One region of the Streptomyces sp. CWNU-52B genome, then DNA from elsewhere that is predicted to be linked to it. Evidence: riboswitches for the same ligand, from Rfam matches in the RefSeq annotation. Region 1 holds a riboswitch; each other region holds the start of a gene.
The links. A riboswitch is a leader RNA that binds a small molecule or an ion and turns the genes downstream of it on or off. The one in region 1 is predicted to bind S-adenosylmethionine.
Positions count from the first base shown of each region.

Region 2: linked by a shared signal. The riboswitch ahead of ACLVWQ_RS26515 (putative leader peptide) and the one ahead of ACLVWQ_RS05655 (putative leader peptide) in region 1 are both predicted to bind S-adenosylmethionine.
Region 3: linked by a shared signal. The riboswitch ahead of thrC (threonine synthase) and the one ahead of ACLVWQ_RS05655 (putative leader peptide) in region 1 are both predicted to bind S-adenosylmethionine.
Region 4: linked by a shared signal. The riboswitch ahead of ACLVWQ_RS30020 (aminotransferase class V-fold PLP-dependent enzyme) and the one ahead of ACLVWQ_RS05655 (putative leader peptide) in region 1 are both predicted to bind S-adenosylmethionine.

Region 1 is NZ_JBLFJV010000005.1:623,201-630,409, forward strand. Features, by position in the region: gene ACLVWQ_RS05630 (NAD(P)/FAD-dependent oxidoreductase) at 1-1,224, shown strand, start outside; gene ACLVWQ_RS05635 (DUF475 domain-containing protein) at 1,547-2,665, shown strand; gene ACLVWQ_RS05640 (YnfA family protein) at 2,713-3,048, opposite strand; gene ACLVWQ_RS05645 (epoxide hydrolase family protein) at 3,093-4,268, opposite strand; gene ACLVWQ_RS05650 (ATP-binding protein) at 4,432-4,914, shown strand; SAM riboswitch class IV at 5,045-5,154, shown strand; gene ACLVWQ_RS05655 (putative leader peptide) at 5,187-5,306, shown strand; gene ACLVWQ_RS05660 (ABC transporter substrate-binding protein) at 5,655-7,209, shown strand, end outside.
Region 2 is NZ_JBLFJV010000028.1:128,940-136,148, forward strand. Features, by position in the region: gene ACLVWQ_RS26505 (C40 family peptidase) at 1-434, shown strand, start outside; gene ACLVWQ_RS26510 (glutathione S-transferase family protein) at 466-1,254, opposite strand; gene ACLVWQ_RS26515 (putative leader peptide) at 1,372-1,467, opposite strand; SAM riboswitch class IV at 1,474-1,622, opposite strand; gene ACLVWQ_RS26520 (putative leader peptide) at 1,921-1,986, shown strand; gene ACLVWQ_RS26525 (LLM class flavin-dependent oxidoreductase) at 2,065-3,366, shown strand; gene ACLVWQ_RS26530 (NtaA/DmoA family FMN-dependent monooxygenase) at 3,385-4,797, shown strand; gene ACLVWQ_RS26535 (LLM class flavin-dependent oxidoreductase) at 4,794-5,924, shown strand; gene ACLVWQ_RS26540 (LLM class flavin-dependent oxidoreductase) at 5,940-7,067, shown strand; partial or broken gene ACLVWQ_RS26545 (RNA polymerase sigma factor) at 7,135-7,209, opposite strand, start outside.
Region 3 is NZ_JBLFJV010000008.1:171,424-178,632, forward strand. Features, by position in the region: gene ACLVWQ_RS11645 (ABC transporter substrate-binding protein) at 1-961, shown strand, start outside; gene ACLVWQ_RS11650 (DUF3263 domain-containing protein) at 1,131-1,367, shown strand; gene otsB (trehalose-phosphatase) at 1,397-2,251, shown strand; gene ACLVWQ_RS11660 (alpha,alpha-trehalose-phosphate synthase (UDP-forming)) at 2,340-3,782, opposite strand; gene ACLVWQ_RS11665 (glucosyl-3-phosphoglycerate synthase) at 4,224-5,195, opposite strand; SAM riboswitch class I at 5,380-5,537, shown strand; gene thrC (threonine synthase) at 5,555-6,883, shown strand; gene ACLVWQ_RS11675 (MoaD/ThiS family protein) at 7,103-7,209, shown strand, end outside.
Region 4 is NZ_JBLFJV010000044.1:79,655-86,863, reverse strand. Features, by position in the region: gene ACLVWQ_RS30040 (NYN domain-containing protein) at 1-1,268, opposite strand, end outside; gene ACLVWQ_RS30035 (hypothetical protein) at 1,303-1,542, opposite strand; gene ACLVWQ_RS30030 (rhomboid family intramembrane serine protease) at 1,699-2,448, shown strand; gene ACLVWQ_RS30025 (Lrp/AsnC family transcriptional regulator) at 2,445-2,726, shown strand; gene ACLVWQ_RS30020 (aminotransferase class V-fold PLP-dependent enzyme) at 2,778-4,196, opposite strand; SAM riboswitch class IV at 4,387-4,503, opposite strand; gene trpD (anthranilate phosphoribosyltransferase) at 4,662-5,726, opposite strand; gene ACLVWQ_RS30010 (cytochrome b) at 5,893-7,209, opposite strand, start outside.

The sequences.
Region 1 (7,209 bases):
TACCTGCCGTTGCTGCCGCAGGTCGCCTCGGGGGTGCTCACCCCGCAGTCGATCGCCGTGTCGTTGCGCCGCAGCCGCAGGTACCGCACCCGGATCATCCCCGGCGGTGCCATCGGCGTGGACGTGAAGGCCAAGGTCTGCGTCGTCCGCAAGATCACGGGGGAGGTCGTGAACGAGCGGTACGACCAGATCGTGCTGGCGCCGGGCAGCGTCACCCGCACCTTCGACATCCCGGGCCTGGCCGACAACGCCCGCGGTATGAAGACGCTCGCCGAGGCCGCGTACATCCGTGACCACGTGATCTCGCAGCTCGACATCGCCGACGCCAGCTTGGACGAGGCCGAACGGGCGGCCCGGCTCCAGTTCGTGGTGGTCGGCGGGGGCTACGCCGGTACCGAGACGGCCGCGTGCCTGCAACGCCTCACGCACAACGCGATCAAGCGCTACCCGAGGCTCGACCCGAAGCTGATCAAGTGGCATCTGATCGACATCGCACCCAAGCTGATGCCCGAACTGGGCGACAAGCTGGGCAGGAGCGCCCAGGACATCCTGCGCAGGCGGGGCATCGACGTCTCGCTGGGCGTGTCCATCGAGAAGGCGGGCCCCGAGGAGGTCACCTTCACCGACGGCCGGGTGATCCCCACCCACACGCTGATCTGGACCGCCGGAGTGGCGGCGAGCCCGCTCATCGCGACCCTGGGCGCCGAGACGGTCAAGGGGCGGCTCGCGGTCAGTTCGGAGATGTCGCTGCGCGGACACGACGGCGTCTTCGCGCTCGGCGACGCCGCCGCGGTGCCGGACGAGGCCAAGGACGTGGCGGGCGCCGTCTGCCCGCCGACCGCCCAGCACGCGATGCGCCAGGGCAAGCACGTCGCCGACAACGTGATCGCGGCGCTGCGCGGGCAGCGGATGACGCCGTACGTCCACAAGGACCTGGGACTCGTCGTCGACCTCGGCGGCCTCGACGCCGTGTCCAAGCCGCTCGGGGTCGAACTGCGCGGGCTGCCCGCCCTGATCGCCGCCCGCGGGTACCACTGGTCGGCGCTGCGCACCAATGTGGCGAAGGCCCGGGTGGCGACGAACTGGGCGCTGAACGGCTTGGCGGGCGACGATTTCGTACGCACCGGGTTCCAGTCCCGTACCCCCGCGACGCTGCGGGACTTCGAGTACACGAACGCGTATCTGACCCCGGAGCAGATCCGGGAGCGCACTGAGACGGGGTGACGACAGCCGCACCGGGAGCCGGCTGACGGCGCGGTGACCGCCGGCCGCCGGTCCGCCAGCCGCCGGTCCGCCGGCCGGCGGACCGCGACCCGCCCCCCCATGCCGGATGCCCTCGCCCCCGTGCCGCCAGTGCGGTGGCCGCCGCTCCTTGTTCCCCGCAGGAGCGGCAAGGACGCCGTGGGTACCATCGACGTGCCCGTCGGCATCGGTGGCATCGTTGTGCTCCCACGCGCCACCCAGACGCCTGCCACACCTGCACGACCACACCTACAGGACCGCACCACGGGGGGCCCTCGGCCCTCACCACACGATGGGGTAACCAGTGCTTCTGAAAACCTTCGGCTGGTCGTTCGCGGTCACCGCGCTCGCCCTGGTCGCGGCGGTCCTCTACGACGGGTGGACCGCCTTCGGTCTCGTGGCGATCCTCGCCATCCTCGAGATCTCCCTGTCGTTCGACAACGCCGTGGTCAACGCCGGAATCCTGAAGAAGATGAACGCCTTCTGGCAGAAGATCTTCCTCACCATCGGTGTCCTCATCGCCGTGTTCGGCATGCGGCTGGTCTTCCCCGTCCTCATCGTGGCCGTCAGCGCCTCCATGGGCCCGATCAAGGCCGTGGACCTCGCGCTGACGGACAAGGACCGCTACCAGCAACTGGTGACCGACGCCCACCCGTCGATCGCCGCGTTCGGTGGCATGTTCCTGATGATGATCTTCCTCGACTTCATCTTCGAGGACCGGGACATCAAGTGGCTGGGCTGGCTGGAACGCCCGCTCGCCAAGCTCGGCAAGGTCGACATGCTGTCGGTCTGCATCGCGCTGATCGTGCTGCTGGTGACCGCGATGACCTTCGCGACCCATGCCCACCAGCACGGCGGTGTGCACGCCGACAAGGCGGAGACGGTGCTTCTCTCCGGACTCGCGGGTCTGGTCACCTACATGATCGTGGGCGGCCTCTCCGGCCACTTCGAGAACAGGATCGAGGAGGACGAGGAGCGCGAGCACGAGGCGGAGGACGAGGCCCAGCGCACCGGCAGGCCCCGCTCGGCGGTCGCCCTGGCGGGCAAGGCCGCGTTCTTCATGTTCCTGTACCTGGAGGTCCTGGACGCGTCCTTCTCCTTCGACGGCGTCATCGGCGCCTTCGCCATCACCAACGACATCGTCGTGATGGCGCTGGGCCTGGGCACCGGCGCGATGTACGTCAGGTCGCTCACCGTCTACCTGGTCCGCCAGGGCACCCTCGACGACTACGTCTACCTGGAGCACGGCGCCCACTACGCCATCGGCGCCCTGTCCGTCATCCTCCTGGTCACCATCCAGTACGAGATCAACGAGGTGATCACCGGCCTCGTCGGAGTGATCCTGATCGGCTGGGCCTTCTGGTCCTCGGTACGCCGCAACCGAGCCCTGGCCAAGGAGTCGGCGACCTCCCTCTCGACCTAGGCGCCCACGGCCCCAGTGGTGGGGCCGTGGTGCGCGCCCGGACGTGGTCAGTGCGGGCGGGGGGCGTACATGATCACGGCCATGCCGGCGAGGCAGATCAGGGCGCCGGTGATGTCGTAGCGGTCGGGGCGGTAGCCGTCGGCGACCATGCCCCAGGCGACGGATCCCGCGACGAAGATGCCTCCGTAGGCGGCGAGGATGCGCCCGAAGTCGGCGTCGGACTGGAGAGTGGCCACCACCCCGTACAGGCCGAGAGCGATGACGCCCGCGCCGATCCAGATCCAGCCCCGGTGCTCGCGGATGCCCTGCCACACCAGCCAGGCGCCGCCGATCTCGAAGAGCGCGGCGACGACGAACAGGGCAAGGGAACGAGCGACGGTCATGACGCCCGACCCTACCCGCGGCGCACGCCCATGATCCCTCGGCCTCAGCCCTTCGCCGCGGCCCGGTAGGGCCGGAAGAAGGCGCGCAGTTCCTCCGCGTAGAGCTCCGGCTCCTCGAACGGCGCGAAGTGCCCGCCGCGCGCGGGCTCGTTCACGTACACGGTGTTCGCCGTGCGGTCGAGCCACGCCCGCGGTGGCCGGAGGATGTCGCCGTGGAAGAGCGAGAAACCGGACGGCACCTCGACCCGTCGGGTGAGCTGCTCGGGCGGGATCGCGGAGTTCGCGTGGTACATGCGCATCGACGAGCCGATCGTCTCCGTGAGCCAGTAGAGCGTGACGTTCGTGAGGATCTCGTCCTTCGTGAAGCTCCGCTCGACGTCGCCGTCACAGTCGCTCCAGGCCCGGAGTTTCTCCACGATCCACGCGGCGAGCCCGGCCGGCGAGTCGGTGAGCCCGGCGGCGGCGGTCTGGGGCCTCGTGCGGTGGACGGCACCGTAGGCACCCTCGCTCGCGCCCCAGGCAGCGACGTCCGCGAACCAGGCGCGCTCCTCGGGCGCGAGCTCGGCCGGATCGCCGGTGAACACGGGCAGACCCCCGTCCATACGGTGGACGGCCACGACCCGGTCGGGGTGGTCGAGCGCGAGATAGCGGCTCACGTGGCTGCCGATGTCCCCGCCCGCCGCGCCGAACCGCGCGTAGCCGAGGACGTCCATGAGCTCGGCCCACAGTCCGGCGACCGCGATGGAGTCGAGAGGCGGGCCCGTGGGGCGGTCGGAGTACCCGTAGCCCGGCATGTCGGGTACGACCACGTCGAACGCGTCGGCGGGGTCGGCGCCGTGCGCACCGGGGTCGGTCAGCAGCGGGACGACCTTCGAGTAGCGCCAGAAGGAGTCCGGCCAGCCGTGGCTGAGGACCAGTGGCAGTACGGGACCGGCCGGTGCGACGGCCCGCGCGTGCACGAAGTGGATGCCCAGGCCGCCGAGCCGGGCGCGGAAACGGGGCAGCCGGGCGAGCGCCGCCTCCTGCGCCGGCCAGTCGAACGTGTCCGCCCAGTGGGCGACGAGTTCACGGAGATAGGCGACATCGGTCCCGAGCGACCACCCGGCGTCCTCGGGCGCGTCCGGCCAGCGTGTGGCGCGCAGCCTGGCGCGGAGGTCCTCCAGCGCCGCGGGACCGGTCTGCGGGGTGAAGGGTTCTGGTGCGGTCGTCGGGTCCGGCATGGCACGCATGCTACGGGGCGCACTCCGCTGGACGCGCGGCGGTGGTGTGTCCGGTCTTGTCCCGGATGACGAAGGGGGACGATGTGCCGGAGAGCACCTATGTAGGACGCATGAATGCTGGGAGGGCGGGTAACGGAGCGCCTGTGAACGGAGAATGAGGGCGATGCGGGTGGGACCCAACGACGACGACGGTGACGGCTGTGCGGGGCTCGACGGCGACCTGATGGAGACCGGGTACGCCACGGGTGGCGACGACGGATGCATCGCCGATGCCCGTCATCACGCCAGGGCCTTCCTGGAGCGGGCCCGTGGCCGTCAGCCGTCCGTGACGGCCCGTGTCGTGGGGCTGATCCAGCTGGTGGTCAGTGAACTGGTCACCAACGCCTGCAAATACGCCCCGGGCCCTGTTCTGATGGAGCTGCGCGTCACCCACGAGGCCGTGGACGTCGTCGTGTGGGACAGCGACCCGACGGTTCCCGAGGCCCGCGTCGCCGATCCCGACAGGGTCGGTCAGCACGGCCTGGAGATCGTCAAGGCCGTGGCCCAGGACCTGGAGATCCGCAGGGAGCCGGTCGGCAAACGCATCAGGGCCCGCATCGCCCTGTCCGACGCGTCCACGAACGGCACCGCCACCGCCTGTGCTTGACGCGTGACGTGCGTCGACACGTGACGCGCGGGGACGGGCGAGGGACGGGCAGGGGACGGGCGAGCGGACCGTGACCGCCGCCGCGATCACCCATTGACGGATCAGGACGCAGCTCAGTACCGTTGCATGTGGCATTGAGTGTCAGCGTCAAGCCCTGGCTCGCTGGCCGGCAACCCTCGTACGCGGTGGGGTGCTCCAGGTGAAAGCCCGGCAGGGCCGCCGGCTCTGCAAGTGCGTGACCCCGTGACCGGGGTCCGACGATCTGGAGGACCGTGGTGCGACGCAGTGTCGACCTGAACGCCTCGATCGCGACCGCGCCGGCGTTCTTCCGGTTCTCCCGCCGGCGCCACATCGATCTGCAGCGCATCACCAGCTGTCTCTGTCACGGCTGACCGGGTCCCGCTGCCGGCCGCTTGACCGCACGGCTGCCGGGCTTCGCTCGGCCGGCTGACGTCCGCAGACCCCCGTGCGCCGCCTGGGCCGGCCGGTTCCCGCGGCAGTGTTCCGCGGGCGCTCAGGGGCTGTCGGCTCCACAGCGATGTCACGCCGTCATCGGCGTCCTCCCCTTCCTCCCCCTCGCCTTCCTCCCTCCCTCCCTCCCTCCCTCCCTTCCTCCCTGTCTGAACCCAGCTGCCCCGAACAGGGGCGGCACCACCTGCGGTTCCCCTTGTACGCATGGGCGCGCGCCGGGAGATCCATGGGCGCGGGTCTGGTGATTTTCGAGTAGGAGAAACGATTCCGTGAAACCGTATCCGGATTCCAGAGCCACCCGGTGGACCGCGCCCGCCGCGCTCGTGACAGCCGCCCTGCTGTCGCTGAGCGCCTGCTCGTCGGGCAGCGGGACCGGCTCCGGCGCGGGCGGCGGCGAGGGCCCGGCCCGGTCCGGCGGCACGCTGACGTTCGCGGTGGGGTCCGACGCGGGCTGCGTCGATCCGCAGCAGGTGGGCAGCAACGACACGATCTACTCGCTCCGCCAGGTGGTGGACTCACTCACCGACCAGGATCCCAGGACCGGCAAGATCGTGCCGTGGCTGGCGAAGAGCTGGGACATCGACGCGGACGCCACGACCTTCACGTTCCACCTGCGCTCGGGAGTCACCTTCAGCGACGGGTCACCGCTGACCGCACAGGTGGTCAAGGACAACTTCGACGCGGTGCCCGACCTCGGCGCGCTGGGCACGCTGGCCCAGGGCTACTTGAGCGGCCTGGAGAAGACCACCGTGGTCGACCCGCTCACGGTGCGGGTGAGGTTCAAGCAGCCCAACGCGCAGTTCCTCCAGGCCACGGCGACGCACTCACTGGGCATCGAGTCCTCGGCCAGCGTGAGGAAGAGCCCGCAGGACAAGTGCAGCGAGGGCGTGATCGGGTCCGGTCCCTTCGTGCTGAAGAGCTATGTGCAGAACCAGTCGATCAACCTGGCCAAGCGTGCCGAGTACGCCTGGGGCTCCTCGCTGTGGACCAAGAAGGGCGAGGCGTACCTGGACAAGCTGGTGTTCAAGGTGGTGCCCGAGGCGGGGGTGCGTACCGGCAGCCTCCAGTCCGGGCAGGTCGACGCGATCGGCAGCGTCGGCAAGGCCAACGAGACGGCCCTCAAGGGCGGCCAGGTGGGGTTGCAGGGACGGGCCAATCCCGGTGCCGTCTTCAACCTCGGGCTGAACAACTCCCGTCCGCTGCTGAAGGACGTGAAGGTACGGCAGGCGCTCCGGCTCGCCATCGACCGGCAGCAGATCGTCGACGCCGTGTTCCCGACCGGGACCAAGGCGGCGACCAGCATCCTGGCGCACACCACACCGGACTACACGGACCTGGGTCCGGACCTGGCGTTCGACCCGGCGAAGGCCAAGTCCCTGCTGGAATCGGCCGGTTGGAAGGCCGCCGCGGACGGCAGCAGGACGAAGGGCGGCACGAAGCTGCGCCTGACCGTCAAGTGGTTCGCCAACGCGGCCACCAACCAGCCCGCCCTTGAGCTGATCCAGCAGCAGCTCAAGGCGGTCGGTGTCGACGTGGTGCTCAAGGAGCAGCAGATAGCCCAGTTCGCACCGACGTTGCAGTCCGGTGAGTTCGACGCGGTGTGGGGCAACGTGACCCGCGCCGACCCCGACATCCTGCGCAGCCAGTACTCCACCCGGCTGGCCAACTTCTATCACCTGCCCACGAGCGACCTGGACGCGGCGCTGACCGAGCAGGCGGCGACCACCGATACGGCAAAGAGGCAGCAACTGGTCGAGCGGGCACAGAAGTTGATCGTCCAGAACGCGTACGTCGTCCCCGTGGTGGAACTGCAGACCCAGCTGG
Region 2 (7,209 bases), on a different contig from region 1:
CCGGCCCCGGCCACACCGTGCCGGCCCCCGCTCCGGCGCCCGCGCCCGCGGTGGCCGTACCCGACCCCGGCTACGGCGGGCAGGGCGCCAGGGCCGCCGACTTCGCGCGCGCCCAGATCGGCAAGCCGTGCGTCTGGGGCGCCATGGGACCGGGCTCGTACGACTGCTCCAGCCTCACCCAGGCCGCGTGGAAGGCCGCGGGAGTCGCCCTCCCGCGTGCCGTCCACGAGCAGGCGACCGCCGGCGCGCTGGTCTCCGGCGCCGAGATCCGGCTCGGTGACCTGATCCTCTACAGCGGCCCCGTCGGGCACGTGGGCATCTACACGGGCAACGGCATGATGGTCCACGCGCCGAGCCCGGGGGCCGCCATCCGCGAGGAGTCGATCTACTGGGCGGGCGAGTCCGCGATCCACAGCGTGATACGCCCCGCCTGAGCCGTCCGCACGGCGGGCGGGGAGCTTGGGCCTAACTTCCCGCCCGTACCCGGCCGAGGAAGGCCGGGTGCCGGCCGAGACGGCGGACGTACCGCTCCAGGTTGAGGTACGGGGCCAGGGCGTCGGCCGTGCCGAGGTGGGTGAGCGCCACCCAGAGGTCCACGTCCGCGGCGCTGATCTCGGCGCCCAGCACATGAGGGTGCGCGGCCAGCTGATGGTCGAGCAGGGTCAGCGTCGCCGCCCGCGCGGGAGGCTGGGCGGCCGGTGTGACGTCCCGGGTGAGGAGTTCACGCAGGGCGTCGATCTCCGCGGCGAGGGCCGGCGGCCGCAGCACGGGCAGGCCGGCCGCCTCCGCCTCCCGGAGCCCGGAGAGGTCGGCCAGGTCGCGCAGGATGTCGGGCGTGTGGTTGCTGACGACGCGTCCGCTCCACCGGTCGCACAGCGCGGGCGCGGTGAGCGGCCCGTCGTAGTGGTGCCAGGTCGCCTCGTAGGCCCGGCGCAGCGCGGCGAAGGCGTCGGGTGTCTCGGCGGGGTGGGTCAGGACCGTCGTGGCGGTCGAGTGCTGAAGGCCCAGCAGGGCCAGGGTGATCGCGACCCGCTCCGAACGCTGACAGCCTTCGGACAGATACAGCTGATAGCGGTGCGGTGCCGGGTAGAAGCCGCCGGCGAGGCCGACGCCGATGCGACCGCGGAAGCGGTGCGGACGTACGGCGGGGCCGGGCACGGCCGCACCGCAGCCGGCCGCGGGGGTGACCGCCGTCCGTGCGGCGGCCGTCGCGAAGGTACCTGTGCTCGAACCGCGGGAAACTGTCTCGGGCATGGCTCTCCTGAGGGAATCGCGGAAGCCCTGGCAGCCTTGTGGGCACCAGTGGCGAAACGGGGTGACTGCGCTGTCGCTGTCGGCGTGCAGGTCCGGATCAGGCGGACATGCGGCGGACTAGTACGCGCTGGAGACGCGGAGCAGGTCGATGTGCAGTCGCCTCGTCAAGCCGTTCCTGGGCAATTCCCACCCGTCCACGGTCGGGGCTCGCACGAGGCGAGACCACGCTTGTCCCGCCGCTCCGGCGGAACCCGGTCGTCACCCGGGGCACCCCGTCGCGGTGGAAGGGTTGCCTGCCAGCGGGCCGGGGCCGATGAACCGCACGGACGGGGGAGGACCCCGCCCGACGGGCGCTGACAATCGTGACCGTCCCCGCAAGTGTCGGTGCGCTGAGTGAGGTCGTCAAGAAGCCCATACGACACGTCTCAACACGTGGGCAGACGAACAAGAACGGACGAACCGCCGGCCGGTGTGCGCCCGACCGTACCGGCCCTCGGACTCCTGTGAGAATTTTCCGACTGCCGGAAGAAACGGCACACCCGTACTGTTGTGTGCGTCGACGAGCAGACGCTGCCCGGCAACGGGACCGCACGGACGGAGGTGACGCACGTGGGACCACGCCCCGTGCCCTGCCTCCGCGTCCCGAAGCTCACACCGCGCCGCCGGGTGCGGCTGTACTCGCGGCCGCACATCGACCTGCTCCGCTTCGCCGGCGCGCTCTGTCGTCCCTGACCCGTACTCCACGCGGCTCCGCCCTCCTCCAGCGAGGGCCGGCTTTCTCCTACGGTCGATCAGGAAGGCACACCTCTCGTGTCCTCAACACCTGCTGCCCCGCCCTCTCCCGAGCCCGCCCCCTCCGCCGCCTCTTCTTCCGCCTTCCTGCACCTCGCCGTGGCGCTCGACGGCGCAGGCTGGCATCCCGCCGCCTGGCGTGAACCGGTGGCCCGCCCCCGTGACCTGCTCACTGCCGGCTACTGGACGGACCTCGTCACCGAGGCCGAACGCGGACTGCTCGACTTCGTGACCATCGAGGACGCCCTCGGTCTCCAGTCCTCGCGGTTCACCGAACCCGACGGGCGGACCGACCAGGTCCGCGGCCGCCTCGACGCCGTCCTCATCGCCGCCCGCGTCGCACCGCTGACCCGTCACATAGGGCTGCTGCCGACCGTGGTGACCCCCCATACGGAGCCCTTCCACATATCGAAGGCCATCGCCACCCTCGACTACGTGAGCTCCGGGCGCGCGGGCGTCCGGGTCCAGGCGTCGGTCCGCCGGAACGACGCCGCCCACTTCGGCCGCCGTACGTTCCCCTCGTTCCGCATCGAGGACCTGGACAGCCCCGAGGTGCGGGAGCTGACGATCGACCTCTTCGACGAGGCGGCCGACTACGTCGAAGCGGTCCGACGGCTGTGGGACAGCTGGGAGGACGACGCGGAGATCCGGGACGTCGCCACCGGCCGCTTCGTCGACCGGGACAAGCTGCACTACATCGACTTCGAGGGCAGGCACTTCAGCGTCAAGGGGCCCTCGATCACCCCCAGGCCCCCGCAGGGCCAGCCGCTGGTCGGCGCGCTCGCCCACGACTCCGTGACCGGTGCCCCGTACCGCCTGCTGGGCCGCTCCGCCGACCTCGGATTCGTCACCCCGCACGACGCGGCACAGGCCGAGGCGATCGTCGCCTCGGTGCGCGCCGAACAGGACGCGGCCGGGCGGGCGGGGGAGCCCCTGCACCTCTTCGGCGACCTGGTCGTCCTCCTCGACGAAGATCCGGCCGAGGCCGTGGCCCGCAAGGAGCGGCTCGACGCTCTCGCGGGCTACCCGTACACCAGCGACGCCCGTGTCTTCACCGGCACGCCGGCCCAACTGGCCGATCTGCTCCAGGAGTTGAGCCAGGCCGGACTGACCGGCTTCAGGCTGCGGCCCGCCGTCGCCGGCCACGACCTCCCGGCGATCACCCGGGGGCTGGTCCCCGAACTCCAGCGCCGTGGCGTCTTCCGGCACGCGTACGAGGCCGACACCCTGCGCGGGCTCCTCGGGCTCGAACGCCCGGCCAACCGCTACGCCGCCGCCGGAGCCGGAGTCCCTTCCGCCGACGCCGTCACCACCGCCTGAGCCGGAAGGACCCCGACCATGAGCAAGCCCGTCAAGCAGATCCACCTTGCGGCCCACTTCCCCGGCGTCAACAACACCACCGTGTGGAGCGACCCCGCGGCCGGCAGCCACATCGAGTTCAGCTCCTTCGCGCACTTCGCGCGCACCGCCGAACGCGCCAAGTTCGACTTCCTGTTCCTCGCGGAGGGTCTGCGCCTGCGCGAACAGGGCGGCAAGATCTACGACTTGGACGTCGTCGGACGGCCCGACACCTTCACCGTCCTGTCCGCGCTCGCCGCCGTCACCGAACGCCTCGGGCTGACCGGCACCATCAACTCCACCTTCAACGAGCCCTACGAGGTGGCGCGCCAGTTCGCGAGCCTCGACCACCTCTCCGACGGCCGCGCCGCCTGGAACGTCGTCACCTCCTGGGACGCCTTCACCGGCGAGAACTTCCGCCGCGGCGGCTTCCTCCCGCAGGAGGAGCGCTACTCCCGGGCCAAGGAGTTCCTGGCCACCGCGAACGAACTCTTCGACTCCTGGCACGGGGACGAGATCGTCGCCGACCAGGAGACGGGTACGTTCCTGCGCGACGCGAAGGCCGGCGCCTTCGTCCACCAGGGCCTGCACTTCGACATCGAGGGGCAGTTCAACGTCCCGCGCTCCCCGCAGGGCCGCCCGGTGATCTTCCAGGCGGGCGACTCCGAGGAGGGCCGCGAGTTCGCCGCCGCGAGCGCCGACGCGATCTTCAGCCGGTACGCCACCCTCGACGAGGGCCAGGCGTTCTACACGGACGTCAAGGGCCGCCTGGCCCGCCACGGCCGCACCCCCGACGAGCTGCTGATCCTGCCCGCCGCGACCTTCGTCCTCGGCGACACGGACGCCGAGGCCGAGGAACTGGCCCGCGAGGTACGCCGTCAGCAGGTCAGCGGGGCCACCGCGCTCAAGCACCTGGAGTTCGTCTGGAACCGCGACCTGTCCGCGTACGACCCGGACGGCCCGCTGCCCGACATCGACCCCGACCTCGGCGAGCACACCCTCGCCCGCGGCCGGGCCCAGGTCAGGATGTACCGCGACCCGCTGGCCACCGCCCGCGAGTGGCGGGAGCGCGCCGCGGCCAACAAGTGGTCCATCCGCGACCTGGTCATCGAGACGAGCAACCGCCAGGCCTTCGTGGGCTCCCCGGCGACGGTCGCGAACACCATCGACGCGTTCGTGCAGGCCGACGCCAGCGACGGGTTCATCCTCGTCCCGCACATCACCCCCGGCGGCCTCGACGTCTTCGCCGACACGGTCGTCCCGCTGCTCCAGGAGCGCGGCGTCTTCCGCACGGAGTACGAGGGCACGACCTTGCGCGACCACCTGGGACTGGTCCAGCCCTCCTCCCGGACCCGCTCGGACGGGGAGAACTCCACCGACGCCGCGGCGCGGGGCGAACGGGCCGCGTCATGAGGTTCCTGGCCATCACCCTGATCGTGCACGCGCCGGACCCGGTGACCGGAGTCCTCAAACCGACCGGCGACCGCTTCCGCGAAGTCCTCGACAACGCCGTACTGGCCGAGGAGTTGGGCTTCGACGGCTTCGGAGTGGGGGAGCGGCACGAGCGCCCCTTCATCTCCTCCTCGCCCCCCGTCGTCCTCAGCCACATCGCCGCCCTCACCTCCCGCATCCGCCTGTTCACGGCGGTGACCACACTCAGCCTCCTCGACCCGGTGCGCGCGTACGAGGACTACGCGACCCTGGACCACCTGTCCGGCGGCCGCCTCGAACTGATCATCGGCAAGGGCAACGGCGCCGCCCAGCGCGACCTGTTCCACGTCACCCCCGAGGACCAGTGGGACCGCAACGCCGAGAGCTACGAGGTGTTCCGCAAGCTCTGGCGACAGGACAAGGTGACCGCCGACACCCGCTTCCGCCCTGGCCTCGTCGACGCGGAGGTATGGCCCCGACCGCTCCAGCAGCCCATCCGCGTCTGGCACGGCAGCGCCACCAGCAAGGAGTCCGTCGACCTCGCCGCCCGCTACGGTGACCCGCTCTTCTCGGCGAACGTCTCCAATCCGATCGACCCGTACGCCGAGCTGATCGGCCATTACCGCGAACGCTGGGAGCACCACGGCCACGACCCGGCCCGTATCGCGGTGGGCGCCGGGACCGCCGGCTACTACGGGGCCCGTACGTCGCAGGAGGCGGTCAGCGCGTACCGGCCCGTCTTCGAAGGGCAGTTGGCGTTCCAGCGGCGGCTCGGTCTCCAGCCGGTGTTCGCCACCCTGGAGGACTTCGTGGAGCGCAGTTCGGCACTGATCGGCAGCCCGCAGCAGATCATCGAGAAGGTGCACCGCTACCACGAGCGGTTCGGCCACACGGTGCTGCATCTGCACGCGGACGCCGGTGGACTGACGGACACCCGGCACCGCGACTCGCTCGCCCTCTTCCAGTCGGACATCGCCCCGGTGCTGCGCCGTGAGATCCCCGACCCGCCGTTCCCCTGGGGCCCGGTGGAGGCCGGCCCGGTGCCGGCCGGACCCACGCCGTCGGTACCCGCCCCTGCCGCCGCCAGCCCCGTCTCCGCCGACCGCTGAGGAGCACCCCCACCCATGTCAGACATCCCTCTCGGCGTACTCGACCTCGTCCCGGTGTCGTCCGGCTCCACCGCCGCCGACGCCCTGCGCAACTCCATCGACCTGGCCCAGCAGAGCGAACGGTTCGGGTACGCGCGCTACTGGTTCGCCGAGCATCACCTGAACCCCGGGGTGGCCGGCACCTCACCGGCGGTCGTGCTCGCGCTCACCGCGTCCGCGACCTCGACGATCCGGCTCGGCTCCGGAGCCGTACAACTGGGCCACCGCACCGCCCTGTCCACGGTGGAGGAGTTCGGGCTGATCGACGCGCTGCATCCCGGGCGCCTCGACCTGGGCCTTGGGCGTTCCGGCGGCCGTCCGCCCGGCGGGCCCGTGGCCCCGCTGCCGGACGCGACGCCGGTGGTGGACGGGCGTGCCCCCAGTGGTCTGCTCATCCCGCCGAAGTTCTCCTTCGCGCACCTGCTCGGCTCACCGCGGGTCGCGCTGCAACTGGAGCTGCTCAAGCAGCCGAAGGCCGAGTCGCAGGAGTACGGCGAGCAGATCGACGACATCCTCGCGCTGCTGGCCGGCACCTACCGGTCGGCGGACGGCATCGAGGCCCATGTGGTCCCGGGGGAGGGCGCCGACCTCCAGGTGTGGATCCTGGGCAGCAGCGGTGGCGAGAGCGCCGAGGTGGCGGGCCGGGGCGGCCTGCGGTTCGCGGCGAACTACCACGTCAGCCCGGGGACCGTGCTGGAGGCGGTCGACGCGTACCGGGCGGCGTTCCGGCCCTCCGACGTCCTCGACAAGCCGTATGTGAGCGTCTCGGCCGACGTGGTGGTCGCCGAGGACGACGAGAGCGCCCGTGAGCTGGCCGCGGGCTACGGCCCGTGGGTCCGCAGCATCCGCACGGCCGAGGGCGCGATCCAGTTCCCCACTCCCGAGGAGGCCCGCGCCCATGTCTGGACCGACGCGGACCGGGAGCTGGTCCAGGACCGTCTCGACACCCAGTTCGTCGGCTCCCCGAGCCGGGTCGCCGGTCAGCTGGAACAGCTCCAGGCGGCCACCGGGGCCGACGAACTGCTGATCACCACCATCACCCACGGCCACGCCGACCGGGTCCGTTCGTACGAGCTGCTGGCGCGGGAGTGGCGACGGCGGTGAACGGCGGGCTCGGGCTCGTCCGCGGTGGGGCTTCCCGCTCCCCGCGGGCGCTGCCCGTGGGCCGGGCTCAGCCGAGGCCCACGTAGTCCTGCAGCGCCTGTGAGCGGGAGGGGTGGCGCAGCTTCGACATCGTCTTGGACTC
Region 3 (7,209 bases), on a different contig from region 1:
CGCCGACTACGCAGCCGACGGGCAGCTCTACCGCGCGGACGACCTGCTCTCCATAGACACCCAGGCCGACTTCGTGTCGCAGCTCTCCACGGCGGGAGAGATAAACCGGACGCAGTACGGCATGCCGTTCGCCTCCTCCACGCGGCTCCTCTTCTACAACAAGAAGCTCTTCGCCGACGCGGACATCACCCCGCCGGAGAACTGGAGCCAGCTCGCCTCCGACGCCGAGGCGCTCAAGGCCCGTGGGGTGAAGTACCCGTACGCGCTGCCGCTGGGGCCCGAGGAGGCCCAGGCCGAGACCATGATGTGGCTGATCAGCGGTGGCGACGGGTACACCGACACGGTCGGCTCCTACCGGCTCGACTCGAAGCAGAACATCGAGACCTTCACCTGGCTGAAGGAAGAGCTGGTCGACAAGGGCCTCACCGGTCCGGTCGCGCCCGCGAAGCTCAACCGCGCGCAGGCCTTCGCGGCGTTCGCCCGCGGTGAGGTCGGCATGCTGAACGGCCACCCCACGCTGATGAAGACCGCCGAGGCGAAGGGCGTGGACGTCGGCATGGTGCCGTTGCCCGGCACGACGGGGCGCTCCAGGGCCACGATGGGTGTCGCCGACTGGATGATGGCGTTCAAGAAGAACGGGCACGCCGAGGAGATCGGGGACTTCCTCGACTACGTGTACAGCGACGAGAACGTCCTTGAGTTCTCCCACATGTACGACCTGCTGCCCGTGACGACGTCGGCCTCCGAGGCGATGGCCCTCGACAAGGACGACTCGGACCTCGTCGAGTTCCTCGGCGAACTGCCCAACGCCGAGCTGTATCCCGTGGGGCAGACGTCCTGGGCGGGGGTCAGCGCGGACATCAAGCGGCAGATCGGCGCGGCGGTGGGGCCGACGGGGGATCCGGCGGCGACGCTTGGTCGCTTGCAGCGGGCTGCGGCGGCGGCAGAGAACGGCAGGTAGCTCCGCTGGTTGTGCGGGTGTGTGGTGCGGGTGAGGTGTGGGGTGCGGGTGGCTCCGGGTGGGTGTTGTCGGGTGCGGGTGGGTGGGGGCTGGTCGCGCCGTTCCCCGCGCCCCTGAAGACAAAAGATTGCGCCGTTCCCCGCGCCCCTCGACGCGTTAGGTTGGGGGGATGGGTGAGGGTGGGTTGACGGAGGAAGAGGTTGCTGTTCTTGGGCTGGAGCGGCGGGGGTGGGGGTCGCCGGGGGCCAAGGAGCGGGCCATTCGGGAGGAGCTGGGGCTCGCCCCGGTTCGCTACTACCAGTTGCTGAACGCCCTCCTGGACGCGCCGCGGGCCCTGGCCCACGACCCCGTGACGGTCAACCGGCTGCGGCGGGTGCGCGAGGTGCGCCGGGCCGAGCGGGCGTAAGAGGCCACCCCGGCGGATAGTGTCGCAGTATGGCCAGTCACCCTGACTCATCGTCGATGCCGAGCCCCGTGACCACGGCGGGCCGAGACGGTCTCGATGCCATCGTCGCGCGGCCCCACCGGGCCGTCCTCGCCTTCGACTTCGACGGCACGCTCGCCCCGATCGTCCCCGACCCCGAGCAGGCCCGCGCCCACCCGGACGCGGTACCCGCGCTGGCGGCGCTGGCCCCTCATGTGGCGTCGGTGGCCGTCGTCACCGGCAGGCCGGCGGGGGTCGCCGTGCGCTACGGCGGCTTCGCGGGCGTCCCGGGCCTCGACCACCTCGTCGTGCTCGGCCACTACGGCGCCGAGCGCTGGGACGCGGTCACCGGCACCGTCCGGGCCCCCGCCCCGCACCCCGGCGTGGCCGCGGTCCGCGCCGAACTGCCCGGCTTCCTCGACGACATCGGCGCCTGGCGGGGCAGCTGGATCGAGGAGAAGGGCCGGGCCGTCGCGGTCCACACCCGCAGGGCCCAGGACCCCCAGGCCGCTTTCGAGGCGCTGCGCGAACCGCTCGCCCGGCTCGCCGAGAGGCACGGCCTGATCGTCGAACCGGGAAGAATGGTCCTGGAGTTGCGCCCGCCCGGCATGGACAAGGGTGTCGCGCTCGGTGAGTACGTCCGCGACGTCGGCGCCGAGTCGGTCATGTACTGCGGCGACGACCTCGGCGACCTCCCGGCCTTCGCCGCCGTCGAGAAACTCCGCTCCGACGGCGTCCCGGGCCTGCTGGTCTGCAGCGGCAGCACCGAGGTGACGGAACTGACCGACCGCTCCGACCTGGTGGTGAACGGCCCCGAGGGAGTGGTCCACCTGCTCACGGCCCTGGCCACCCGGTTGGCCTCGTGATCCTGCGTCCTGCCCCGGGGAACGGCGCAGTCTTCAGCTTCTAGGGGCGCGGGGAACTGCGCACCCGGCCCCCACCGGCCGGCACCTGTCAGTCGACCGACCCCGCGGGGCGACCCGCGGAGCGCAACTCGCGCAACTGGTCCAGGAACCACTGGGCCGGAGGCAGCGCGGTGGCCGCCACAGCCAACCGCTTCGTCCTCTCGGCCCGCTCCTCCACCGGCACCGTCAAGGCCGAGTGCAACGCCTCCGCCGTGCCCGACACGTCGTACGGGTTCACCACGATCGCGTCCTCGCCCAGCTCCTCGTACGCCCCCGCCTCCCGCGACAGCACCAGCACGCAGCCGCCGTCCGACACGACCGGAACCTCCTTCGCGACGAGGTTCATCCCGTCGCGGATGGGGTTCACCAGGGCCACGTCGGCCAGCCGGTACGCCGCCAGTGAGCGGGCGAAGTCGTCCTTCACGTGCAGCACGACCGGGGTCCAGCCCGCCGTCCCGTACCGGGAGTTGATCTCGTCGGCGACCCGCTGCACCTCGGCCGTGTAGTCGCGGTAGACCGCCAGGTCCTGGCGCGAGGGGTAGGCGAACGCCACGTGCACCACCCGCTCGTGCCACTCGGGCCGCTCCGCCAGCAACTGCCCGTACGCCAGCAGCCCCCGCACGATGTTCTTGGACAGCTCGGTGCGGTCCACCCGCACGATCGTCCTGCGGGGGGTGCCGTCGGGGGCGGTGCCGATCTGCTCCCGCAGCGCGGCCGTCCGCTCGTCGACGTCGGGCCGGTGCGAGCGCTCACGCAGGAAGTCCGCGTCGGCCCCGAGTCCGTGCACGCCGATCCGGGTGCCCGACGCGGACAGGGAGTCGGGCCCCAGGACGGTCCGGCAGCACGCCTGGAACGCGTCCGCCCACCGCTGGGTGAGGAACGCGGCCCGGTCCGCGCCGAGGATCCCGTCGAGGACCTTCTCCGCGATGTCGTCGGGCAGCAGCCGGAAGTAGTCCGGCGGGGCCCACGGTGTGTGCGAGAAGTGCCCGATGCGCAGATCGGGGCGCAGCTCGCGGAGCATCCGCGGCACCAGCGTCAGGTGGTAGTCCTGTACGAGGACCGCGGCGCCGTCCGCCGCCTCCTCGGCCAGCGCCTCGGCGAAGGCCCGGTTGTACGTCTCGTAGGCCGCCCACCGGCGCCGGAACTCCGCGTCGAAGACCGGCTCCAGGGGCGTCTGGTACAGCATGTGGTGGACGAACCACAGCGCGGAGTTCGCGATGCCGTTGTATGCGGCCGCGTGGGTGTCGGCGTCGATGTCGAGCATCCGGACGCCGTCCTCGCCGACTCCGCGCCGCACGGCCTCGCGGTCGCCGTCGTCGAGGGCCGAGCAGACCCACAGGGCGCCCGCGTCGGGGCCGATGGCGGAGAGACCCGACACGAGCCCGCCCCCGCCGCGCTTGGCCGTGAGGGCCCCGGTCTCGTCCCGTGCGTACGAGACCGGGCCGCGGTTGGACGCGACCAGGACGGTGTGGGTGCCGCGGGTGGAAGCCATGACTCGAAACCTAGCCCCAGGCGTATACGCTCAAACGTTCCCCCCACCCCCACGCCCCCCTGCGGGGCTTTGCGCCGGGTCCCATCCGCGGGCCGGCGGGGGCTGGCCGCGACCAAAAGACTGCGCAGTTCCCCGCGCCCCTGAGAAGGGGCTGCTCTTTTAGGGGCGCGGGGAACTGCGCGCTCAGCCCCCGCGCTGCCGCAGTCGACGACGGCGCTCCTGCTTCCTGGCGACGCCGCCGCGCGTGGAGGAGGGGGCTGCCTCTTGAGGGGCGCGGGGAACTGCGCGACCAGCCCCTGCGGCGCCGCGGTCGACGACGGCGCCCGTGCTACCGGCTACGCCGCCGCGCGTGGAGGAGGGGGCTGCCTCTTGAGGGGCGCGGGGAACTGCGCGCTCAGCCCCCGCGGCGCCGCAGTCGACGACGGCGCCACCGTTCGGCGGCTACGCCGCCACGCGTTGTGTGTACTCCTCGATCTCCCCCATCGGCGGCCTCTCCTCCGTGTCCACCGAGTGCGTACGCGGCTCGAAGCCACCCTCGCCCCGTACGAACTGCGTCAGCGACGGCCGGATCATATGGCCGCGGGCCAGCCGCAACTGAGCCGTGCGGTAGATCGCCGCGGACATCCGGCCGAGCGCCTGGCTGTCCTGGTGGCGGTGCTTGCGGACCCCGACGTCGACCTGCGCGAGGGCGTCCAGGCCGACGAGGTGCAGCGCGTCGACCAGCATGCCCAGCTCCACGCCGTAACCGACGGGGAACGGCAGCCGTTCGAGGAGCGAGCGGCGGGCCGCGTACTCCCCGCCCAGCGGCTGGACGAAGCCGGCCAGCTGCGGCCAGTGCATGTTGAGCAGCGGGCGCGCCATCAGCTCGGTGACCCGGCCCCCCTGACCCGCGGCGCCCCCGGCACCGGACCCGTCGGACAGGGCGAGCGGGCGGTCGTACATCGCCTTGACGAGGTCCACACCGGGGTCGGTGAGCAGCGGCCCGACGATCCCGGAGACGAAGTCCGCCGAGAACTCCTTCAGGTCCGCGTCGACGAAGGCCACGATGTCCCCACGCGTGACCAGCAGCGAGCGCCACAGCACCTCGCCCTTGCCGGGGACGGCCGGGATACGGGGCAGGATCTCGTCCCGGTGCACGACCCGGGCGCCCGCGGCGGCGGCGACCTCGGAGGTACGGTCCGTCGAACCCGAGTCGATCACCACGACCTCGTCGACGAGCGGCACCTTCGCGGTCATCAGCTCGCGGCGGATCACGGTGACGATCTCGCCGACCGTCGCCTCCTCGTCGAGCGCGGGCAGTACGACACTCACCGTGGAGCCGGTGGAGCGCTTCGCGGCGACGATCTTCTTGAGCGGGCGGTCCTCGACGGACCAGGAGCGCGTGCTCAGCCAGCGCTCGACGTCTTCCAGCACGTGCGGCTCTCCCTTGCGTTCATTGGGATGCGTGTGCCCGGCGCCGCGGCAGCGGTGGGTGGCCGCTGTCATCTCGCGGTTCGGACTGCTCTCTCCACCATCCAGGCCTTCGGTTACAGTCTTGAACAACGCTGATGACCATCGCATGTCGGGGGTCGTTGCGTGTACAACTAAAACTGAATACCGCTCATCCAGAGGGGCAGAGGGATACGGCCCGTTGAAGCCCCGGCAACCCTCCAGCCGGTCTCGTCCTGATCATCGTCGATCAGTGCCGCGAGGCTCCCGGCTCGGGAAGGTGCCAAATCCGTCTCACGGCGAAGTGCGTCGTGAGGAAGATGAGGAGAAAGGGCCTCGCCTCCATGGCTGCGCAGACAGTTGCAAGCACCACGAACTCCGCCCCCGCCGCGAATCCCTCCGCGAGCCACGGCAACTCCGTGGACCTCGGCCCGGCAGCGGCGCTCTCCTGCCGCGAGTGCGGCCACCGCGTCCCGCTCGGCCCGGTCTTCGCCTGCGAGGAGTGTTTCGGACCGCTGGAGATCGCCTACGACTTCTCGGGCTACGACACCGAGGAACTGCGGGCGCGGATCGAGTCGGGCCCCGCGAACATCTGGCGCTACGCGCCGCTGCTGCCCGTCCCCGCGGACGTGGCGGACAAGCCGAACATCAACCCGGGCTGGACCAAGCTCGTCAAGGCCGACAACCTGGCCCGCGAACTGGGCGTCGACCCCGGCAAGCTCTTCGTCAAGGACGACTCGGGCAACCCGACGCACTCCTTCAAGGACCGCGTCGTCGCCCAGGCCATCGAGGCCGCGCGCGCCTTCGGCTTCACCACGCTCTCCTGCTCCTCCACGGGCAACCTCGCGGGCGCGGTGGGCGCCGCCGCCGCCCGCGCCGGCTTCCGTTCCTGCGTGTTCATCCCGCACGACCTGGAGCAGGGCAAGGTCGTCATGGCCGCGGTCTACGGCGGCGAGCTCGTCGGGATCGAGGGCAACTACGACGACGTGAACCGTTTCTGCTCCGAGCTGATCGGCGACCCGGCCGGCGAGGGCTGGGGCTTCGTCAACGTGAACCTGCGGCCGTACTACGCGGAGGGGTCCAAGACCCTGGCGTACGAGATCTGCGAGCAGCTCGGCTGGCGGCTGCCGGACCAGCTGGTCGTGCCGATCGCCTCCGGCTCCCAGCTGACGAAGATCGACAAGGGTCTGAAGGAACTGATCGAGCTCGGCCTCGTCGAGGACAGGCCGTACAAGATCTTCGGCGCCCAGGCCGAGGGCTGCTCGCCGGTGTCCGTCGCCTACAAGGCCGGGCACGACGTCGTACGGCCGCAGAAGCCGAACACGATCGCCAAGTCGCTCGCCATCGGGAACCCGGCGGACGGCCCGTACGTGCTCGACATCGCCCGGCGCACGGGCGGGGCCGTGGAGGACGTGAACGACGACCAGGTGGTCGACGCGATCAAGCTGCTGGCGCGGACCGAGGGGATCTTCGCGGAGACCGCCGGCGGGGTGACGGTGGGCGTGGCGAAGAAGCTGATCGAGAGCGGGCTGCTCGACCCCACTCTGACGACCGTGGTCCTCAACACCGGGGACGGTCTGAAGACCCTGGACGCGGTGGCCTCCGACACGGGGCTCACGGCGACCATCCGCCCGAACCTGGACTCCTTCCACGAGGCCGGGCTCGGTTCCTGACCGTGCATGACCGTGTATGACCTTGCTTGACCGTGGGCTTTGCGCACGGGGCGGTGGGGGCCGGTCGGGCCCCCGCGGCGGAGCCACGGATGTCACAGTTCCGCCGCCGCCCCCGGAAGCGAGATCTCACAGTCCCGCCGCCCCTGAAAGCGCGAAGCCCGCGCCGTTTCCCGCGCCCCTCACGGGCGCTGTAGCCCAGCCACACCCGACGGAGGTCCCATGAGCGTCAACGTCCGCATCCCCACCATTCTGCGCACCTACACGGGCGGCAAGGCCGAAGTGGCCGCCGAGGGTGCGACCCTCGCCGAGGTCATCGCCGACCTGGA
Region 4 (7,209 bases), on a different contig from region 1:
CGGTCGGTCGAGACGACGATGACGGGCCGCCCCGGCGGCTCCGCGCGCACCAGCTGACGGATCAACTCGTCCGCCGTGATGCCCGCCTTGGAGAACAGCACCCGCACCCCGCGCGGCGGCGCGAGGAGCACCGGGGCGGCCAGCTCGGCCCCGTCGAAGACACAGGTGACCTCGGCGCCGGACTGCGCGGCGAGCTGCGAGAGCTGGCCGAGGAGCCGCAGCCGCTGTTTCTCCAGCGGCATCTGGGGATAGCCGGTCTTGGTGACGTTGTAGCCGTCGACGACCAGATGCGCCTGCGGCAGCGCCAGCAACTGGTCGAGGACGGCGGGATCGTGCTCGGACAGGGCACGGGCCGCGATGTCCTTGGGCGTCATCCGGCCCGGCTCGACCGCGTCCACGGTCTCCGCGGGCCGCACCGACACCGGCGGCAGGGCGAGTTCACGCCGCAGCCCCTGTGCCGCGTCGAGCACGGTGTCCAGGAGCAGTCGTACGCGCATGTCCTCGACGCTGCGGCCTTCGCGGGCCGCGCGGCGGGTGGCCTCCAGGGAGCCCTCGACCTCGCCGAGCCGCTGCTTGAGCCGCCGGGCCTCGCTCTCGGCGGCCGACAACTGGACCTGCGCCTCGCCGCGCACGGCGTCCATCTCGCCGCGCAGCTTGCGCAGCGCGGCCTCGCCGCGCTTGACGTCACTGAGGGCGCCGCGCAGCTTGCGGTGAAGCGATTCGGCTTCCTTCTTCGCCGCGTCGAGCTCGGTCCGCAGCCGCTCCGTCTCGGCCCGGGTCTGGCCACGGGCCTCGGCGAGCTCCCCGCGCAGCCGCTCCAGCTCGGCGCGGCTCTCCTCGTCGGCGCGCTCCGCGTCCGCGCGCAGGGCCTCCTCGCCCGCGGCGGTGACCAGTTTCACCCAGCCGGGGGGGCGCAGCACATAGGCCGCGGCCGCCACGTCCAGCGGGTCCGCGGCCGGGGGCGGTGAGCCCGAGTCGAGAGCGCCGGCCAGCTCGGGCTGGGCGTCCCTGAGCTTCTCGGCGATGCGCTGTCTGAAAAGCGGGTCGGTCTCCATGGCCGCGGCCATCGCGGTACCCGCGAACTTGGCACGGCGGTTGGGGGCGAACCGGGCGTACTGTCTCAGCTGCGTGGGCAGTTCGCCCACGGTCAGCCCGCCGAAGCCGTCGGAGACGATCTGCACGACCCTGCGGCGCACGCCGTCGGGCAGCGGACGGTCGAGCACCTCGGCGTCGCCGTCGTCCGGCTCCCCGCCTGTGGCCTCCACCATCCTTCACCCCTCGTCCGTGCGGGGCCCGCTCCCGTCAGGAGCCGGCGCCCGGCCTGTCCACCAGTTCCACCTGATCCACCGCGTTGCACCAGCGACAGCGCACGGACTCGATGGTCTCACTGACCACTTTGCTCTCCTCGACCTTCGGTTCCCCGGCCAGGTCCAGATGCACGTACTCGACGACCTTCGACGAACGCGTCACGTCGAAGCGCGTGAGGTTGCCGCAGAGCGTGCAGCGCCACCGGGTCTCGGCAGTCGGAAGGGGAACCGTCATCGTGGCAGTCGCTCTCTTTCCTGAATCTCCGTGCCGCACCAGATTCCCTGGAGCGTGTGGCTCGTAACCCTACGGCCTGGCGGGTACTCGACGCCCGTCCACCTGGAGCGGCGAGGCGATCTGCGCGACTTGGTCCCGTTACGTCATGCTCTGCTCATGCTCGCCAACTGGGGTCGCCCCCTCGACAGGGCGGCCAGGACGGTCAGGGCCCTCCGGCATCACCCCGCTCCGGTGACCTACGGGCTGATCGCCCTGTGCTGCGCGGTCTTCGTGATCAGCCCTGCGGCGGGGCTCAGTCCCGCGTACGGCACCGGTGACCGGCTGCTTTCCGCGCAGCGGGCCTATTTCGAACAGTGGGGCGTGGTGCCCGTCGAACTGTTCGAGGGATCACTGCGGGCCGCCGTCACCCCCGCCACCGCGCTCTTCGTGCACGGCAGCTGGCTGCATCTTCTGGGGAACATGCTCTTCCTCTATGTCTTCGGGGCGATGGCCGAGGAGCGGATGGGCCACGTCCGCTTCGCCCTCTTCTACCTGGGCTGCGGCTATCTCGCCCTGTTCGGCTACGCGGTGGTCCACGCCGACTCGTCAGGGACCCTCGTCGGCGCGTCCGGGGCGATCTCCGCTGTCCTCGGCGCGTTCCTCTACCTGTTCCCCAAAGCCCGGGTGACCAGTCTTTTCCCGTTCCTCTTCTTCCTGCCGCTGCGGTTTCCCGCCTGGGTGGTGCTGCCGTTCTGGGTGTCCCTGCAGTGGCTGGCCGCGGGCCGCGCGTCCCAGGGGCCCGGGGTCGCCTATCTGGCGCACCTGCTGGGGTTCTCCGCCGGGTTCCTCTACGCGTGGGTGGCGTACGGCCGTCCGGCTAGAGTGAAATCCCCAGCGCCGGCCCCCGAGGGAGAAAACCAGCCGTGATCACCGCGATCGTGCTCATCAAGACCAGCGTGGACCGGATTCCCGAGATCGCCGAGTCGGTCGCGGCGCTGGAGAGCGTCAGCGAGGTCTTCTCCGTGACCGGGACGTACGACCTGATCGCCATGGTGCGGGTGAAGGCCCACGACGACCTGGCCGACGTCATCCCCGGGATGATCAGCAAGATCCCGGGGGTGGAGGGCACGGACACGCATGTGGCGTTCCGCACCTACTCCCAGCACGACCTGGAGGCGGCGTTCGCCATCGGCGGCGACAACTAGGGCTGTTGCGGAAGCGGCCCCAGGACACCGCCCCTCAGGAGTGGGCCGCCGTCAGGCCGTGGGGACGCAGCGGCCGTCCTGCGTGCGGTAGTTCCAGCGGGCGCCGTCCTGGACCAGTTCCCGCACGGCCCGTACGAAACGCTCCACGTGCTCGTCGGGGGTGCCGGCGCCGAAGCTGACGCGGATGGCGTTCAGGGACTTCTCGCCGGGCGCGGCCTCGGGGGCTCCGCACTCGCCCTGGGACTGCGGGTCGCTGCCGAGGAGCGTACGGACGAGAGGGTGGGCGCAGAAGAGGCCGTCGCGGACGCCGATGCCGTACTCGGCGGAGAGCGCGGCGGCGAAGTGCGAGCTGTTCCAGCCCTCGACGACGAACGAGATGACGCCGACGCGCGGGGCGTCGTCGCCGAAGAGGGACAGGACGCGGACCTCGGGCACCTCGGCGAGACCGGCGAGGACGGTGTCGATCAGGTGCCGCTCCCGGGCGACCAGCGAGGTGAAGCCGGCCTCGGTGAGGGCCTTGCAGGCGGAGGCGATGGAGTAGGCGCCGATGACGTTGGGCGACCCGGCCTCGTGCCGTGCGGCGCTCTCGTGCCACTCGACGTCGACACCCCCGTCGACCCGCCGCGTCACCTTGCGCGAGGCGCCTCCGCCGGCGAGGTACGGCTCGGCCTCGGTCAGCCAGTCCGCGCGTCCGGCCAGCACACCCGCCCCGAACGGCGCGTACAGCTTGTGCCCGGAGAACGCGACCCAGTCCACGTCCAGCTCCCGTACGGAGACCGGGTGGTGGGGCGCGAGCTGGGCGGCGTCGAGCACGATGCGGGCGCCGTGGGTATGGGCGGCGGCGGCCAGCTCCCGTACGGGCCACAGCTCACCGGTGACGTTCGAGGCACCCGTGACGCACACGAGCGCCGGTCCCCGCGGGTCGCGCTCGGCCAGGGCCCGCTCCAGCGTGGCGACGGCCTCGCCCGGGGTGCGCGGGGCGTCGAGATAGGTGACCCGGGCGTCCCGCCAGGGCAGCAGCGACGCGTGGTGCTCGGTCTCGAAGACGAAGACCTGGCAGCCGGCGGGGAGGGCGGCGGCGAGGAGGTTCAGCGAGTCGGTGGTGGACCGGGTGAAGACGACCTGGTCGCCGTCGTCCCGGCAGTCGAGGAACTCCGCGACGGTCCTGCGGGCGTTCTCGAAGAGATCCGTGGAGAGCTGGGACAGGTACCCGGCCCCGCGGTGCACGCTCCCGTAGTACGGGGCGTACGCGGCCACGTCGTCCCACACCCGCTGGAGGGCGGGGGCGCTGGCGGCGTAGTCGAGCGCGGCGTAGGTGACCTCGCCGCCGGTCACGAGCGGGACGGTGACGTCCCGGCCCAGCACGGGCAGCGATCCGGACCCGGAGACGTCCTGACACCCGGTCTCGACGGACTCGACGGACTGGACAGCCTGGACGGACCGGTCGGCGGCAGCGGTGGAGACAGACATGGCGAACTCCTGAGAGGCAGGCGAGATCACTGTGCGGGCCGCGGGCGGGCAGGCCTCGGCGGCTCGGCACAGGAGAGGTGAAAGGGGTACGCGGAAGTGGGGCTCGGCGCCCTATCGCATTCGCTTGCTCATGAAAGGCTCCCTCGAACGACCAGGACCCCTGGTGTGTCCGCTCCAGCGAGCGGTGAGGGGTCCGCGCTTGCCGTAGACCTCACTGCCTACGACCTGGTCTTCACCCGGGGCACCCCGCCACGGACGGAGGGTTGCCGGACAGTCGGCCGGGGCCTCATGACTGTCACTCATGACCTGCCAGCATCTTGCCACACGATCTTCCGAGCGCACTACGGATGTCCGTATACCGGGACGGCGTGGGTCGCGGTGCCGGGCGCGCGGTCCTTTCCGGGGGGCGAGGAACTGCGTCTCTCGGGGGCGCGGGGAACTGCGCGACCAGCCCCACCCGCCCAGCTACCGGTTGGTGGCAGCCACCCACCGGTCGAGCGTCCGCAGCGCCGCCCCCGAGTCGATCGCCTCCGCGGCGCGAGCCATCCCCGCCCGGATCTGCTCCGCGAGCGGCCCGGCGCCCGGCGTCAGCGCCACCAACGCCGCCGCGGAGTTCAGCAGCACCGCGTCCCGGACCGGCCCGGTCTCCCCCTGCAGCAGCCGCCGCGCGACATCCGCGTTGTACGACGCGTCAGCCCCTCGCAACGCCTCCACGGGCACCAGCTCGATCCCCACGTCCCGCGGGTCGAAGGCCTCCTCGCGGACCTTCCCGTCCCGCACGACCCACACCCGCGAGGTCGCCGTCGTCGTCAGCTCGTCGAGCCCGTCGTCACCGCGGAAGACCAGCGAGGAGTTGCCGCGCTCGGCGAACACCCCGGCCATGATCGGCGCCATCAGCGGGTCGGCGCACCCGACCGCCTGTGCCTTCACCCGCGCGGGGTTGGTCAGCGGACCGAGCACGTTGAACACCGTCCTGATGCCCAACTGCCCCCGCGCGGCACCCACATGACGCATCGCCGGATGGAACTTGGCCGCGAAGCAGAAGGTGATCCCGGCCACCTCGGCGACCTCCGCCACCCGATCCGTCGGCAGCGCCAGATTGACCCCGAGCTTCTCCAGCACGTCGGAGGCCCCGGAGGCGGAGGAGGCCGCCCGGTTTCCGTGCTTGACGACCTTGGCGCCGGTCCCGGCGATGACGATCGCCGACATGGTGGAGATGTTGACGGTCTTCGCCCCGTCGCCGCCCGTACCGACGATGTCGACGGTGTCCCCCGGCACCTCGATCACGTTCGCGTGCTCGTACATGGCCCGGACGAACCCGACGATCTCCTCGACGGTCTCGCCCTTGGCCCGCAGCGCCACCACGAACCCGGCGATCTGCGCGTCCGTCGCCTCGCCCCGCATGATGAGGTCCATCGCCCAGGCGGTGTCGTCGGCACTCAGATCGCGCCCGTCCAGCAGCCCGTTCAACAGGACGGGCCAGGAACGGACCGCCGCGGTGTCGCCTCCAGCGGGGGTCACAGCGCTCATATGCCGCTCCTGGGTCCGTCCGTCCCGCGATGGGGACTCCTGTGGGGATGCGCCCGTAGCTCGTGGCCCGTACGGGAACGGGTCCCACCCTATCCAGCCCCCGGGACGGCGAAGAGCCCCGTCCAGGCAATGGACGGGGCTCCTGCCGTGGCGAACAGGCGGAGGATCAGTGGTGGCCGTGGCCGCTCGTGATCTCCTTGTACTCCTCAGCGGTGGGCTTCGGGATCTGGTTGTCCTCCCCGTAGTACGCGTTGCTCAGCTTGGAGCGCAGCTTCTGCGGGGCCTTCACCTTGCGCTCGACACCGTTCTCGTCGGTCCTCGCGCCGATCGCGGCCGGCTCGTACTGCTCGTGGGCCGTGAGGGTGTGCAGGGCCTCCTGGCTGAGCGGCTCGTGCACCTCGACGAACTCACCGTGCGGCAGGCGCTTGATGATGCCCGACTCGCGGCCGTGCAGCACCTTGTCCTTGTCGCGGCGCTGGAGGCCGAGGCAGATCCGCTTGGTGATGATGAACGCCAGGACGGGCGCCACGAAGAACGCGATGCGCACGAACCAGGTGATCGTGTTGATCGACAGGTGGAAGTGGGTCGCCCAGAGGTCGTTCCCACCACCGATCAACAGAACGAAGTACCAGGTCATCCAGGCCACACCGAACCCGGTACGGGTCGGGACGTTGCGCGGGCGGTCCAGGATGTGGTGCTCGCGCTTGTCACCGGTGACCCAGGACTCGACGAACGGGTAGACCGCGATCGCGACCAGGACCAGCGGGAAGATCATCAGCGGGATGAACACGCCCAGCGCGAGCGTATGACCCCAGGCGTTGATCTCCCAGCCCGGCATGACACGGATCAGACCCTCGGAGAAGCCCATGTACCAGTCGGGCTGCGCACCGGTGGAGACCTGGTCCGGCCGGTAGGGGCCGATGGCCCAGATCGGGTTGATCGTGGCGATCGCCGCGATCACCGCGATGAACCCGAAGACCAGGAAGAAGAAGCCTCCGGCCTTCGCCATGTACACCGGCAGCAGCGGCATGCCGACGACGTTCTTGTTCGTCTTGCCGGGACCCGCGAACTGCGTGTGCTTGTGGTAGAAGACCAGGATCAGGTGGGCCACCAGCAGGCCCGCCATGATGCCCGGCAGCAGCAGGATGTGCACCGAGTAGAACCGCGCGACGAAGTCACCGCCCGGGAACTCCCCGCCGAAGAGGAACATCGACAGGTACGTACCCACGATCGGCACGGACAGGACCGCGCCCTCCATGAAGCGCACACCCGTACCGGAGAGCAGGTCGTCCGGCAGCGAGTAACCGGTGAACCCGGTGAACATGCCCAGCACGAACAGCAGGAAGCCGAACAGCCAGTTGACCTCACGCGGCTTGCGGAACGCGCCCGTGAAGAAGACGCGCATCATGTGCACGAACATGCCGGCCAGGAAGACCAGGGCCGCCCAGTGGTGGATCTGCCGGATGAGCAGTCCGCCCCGCAC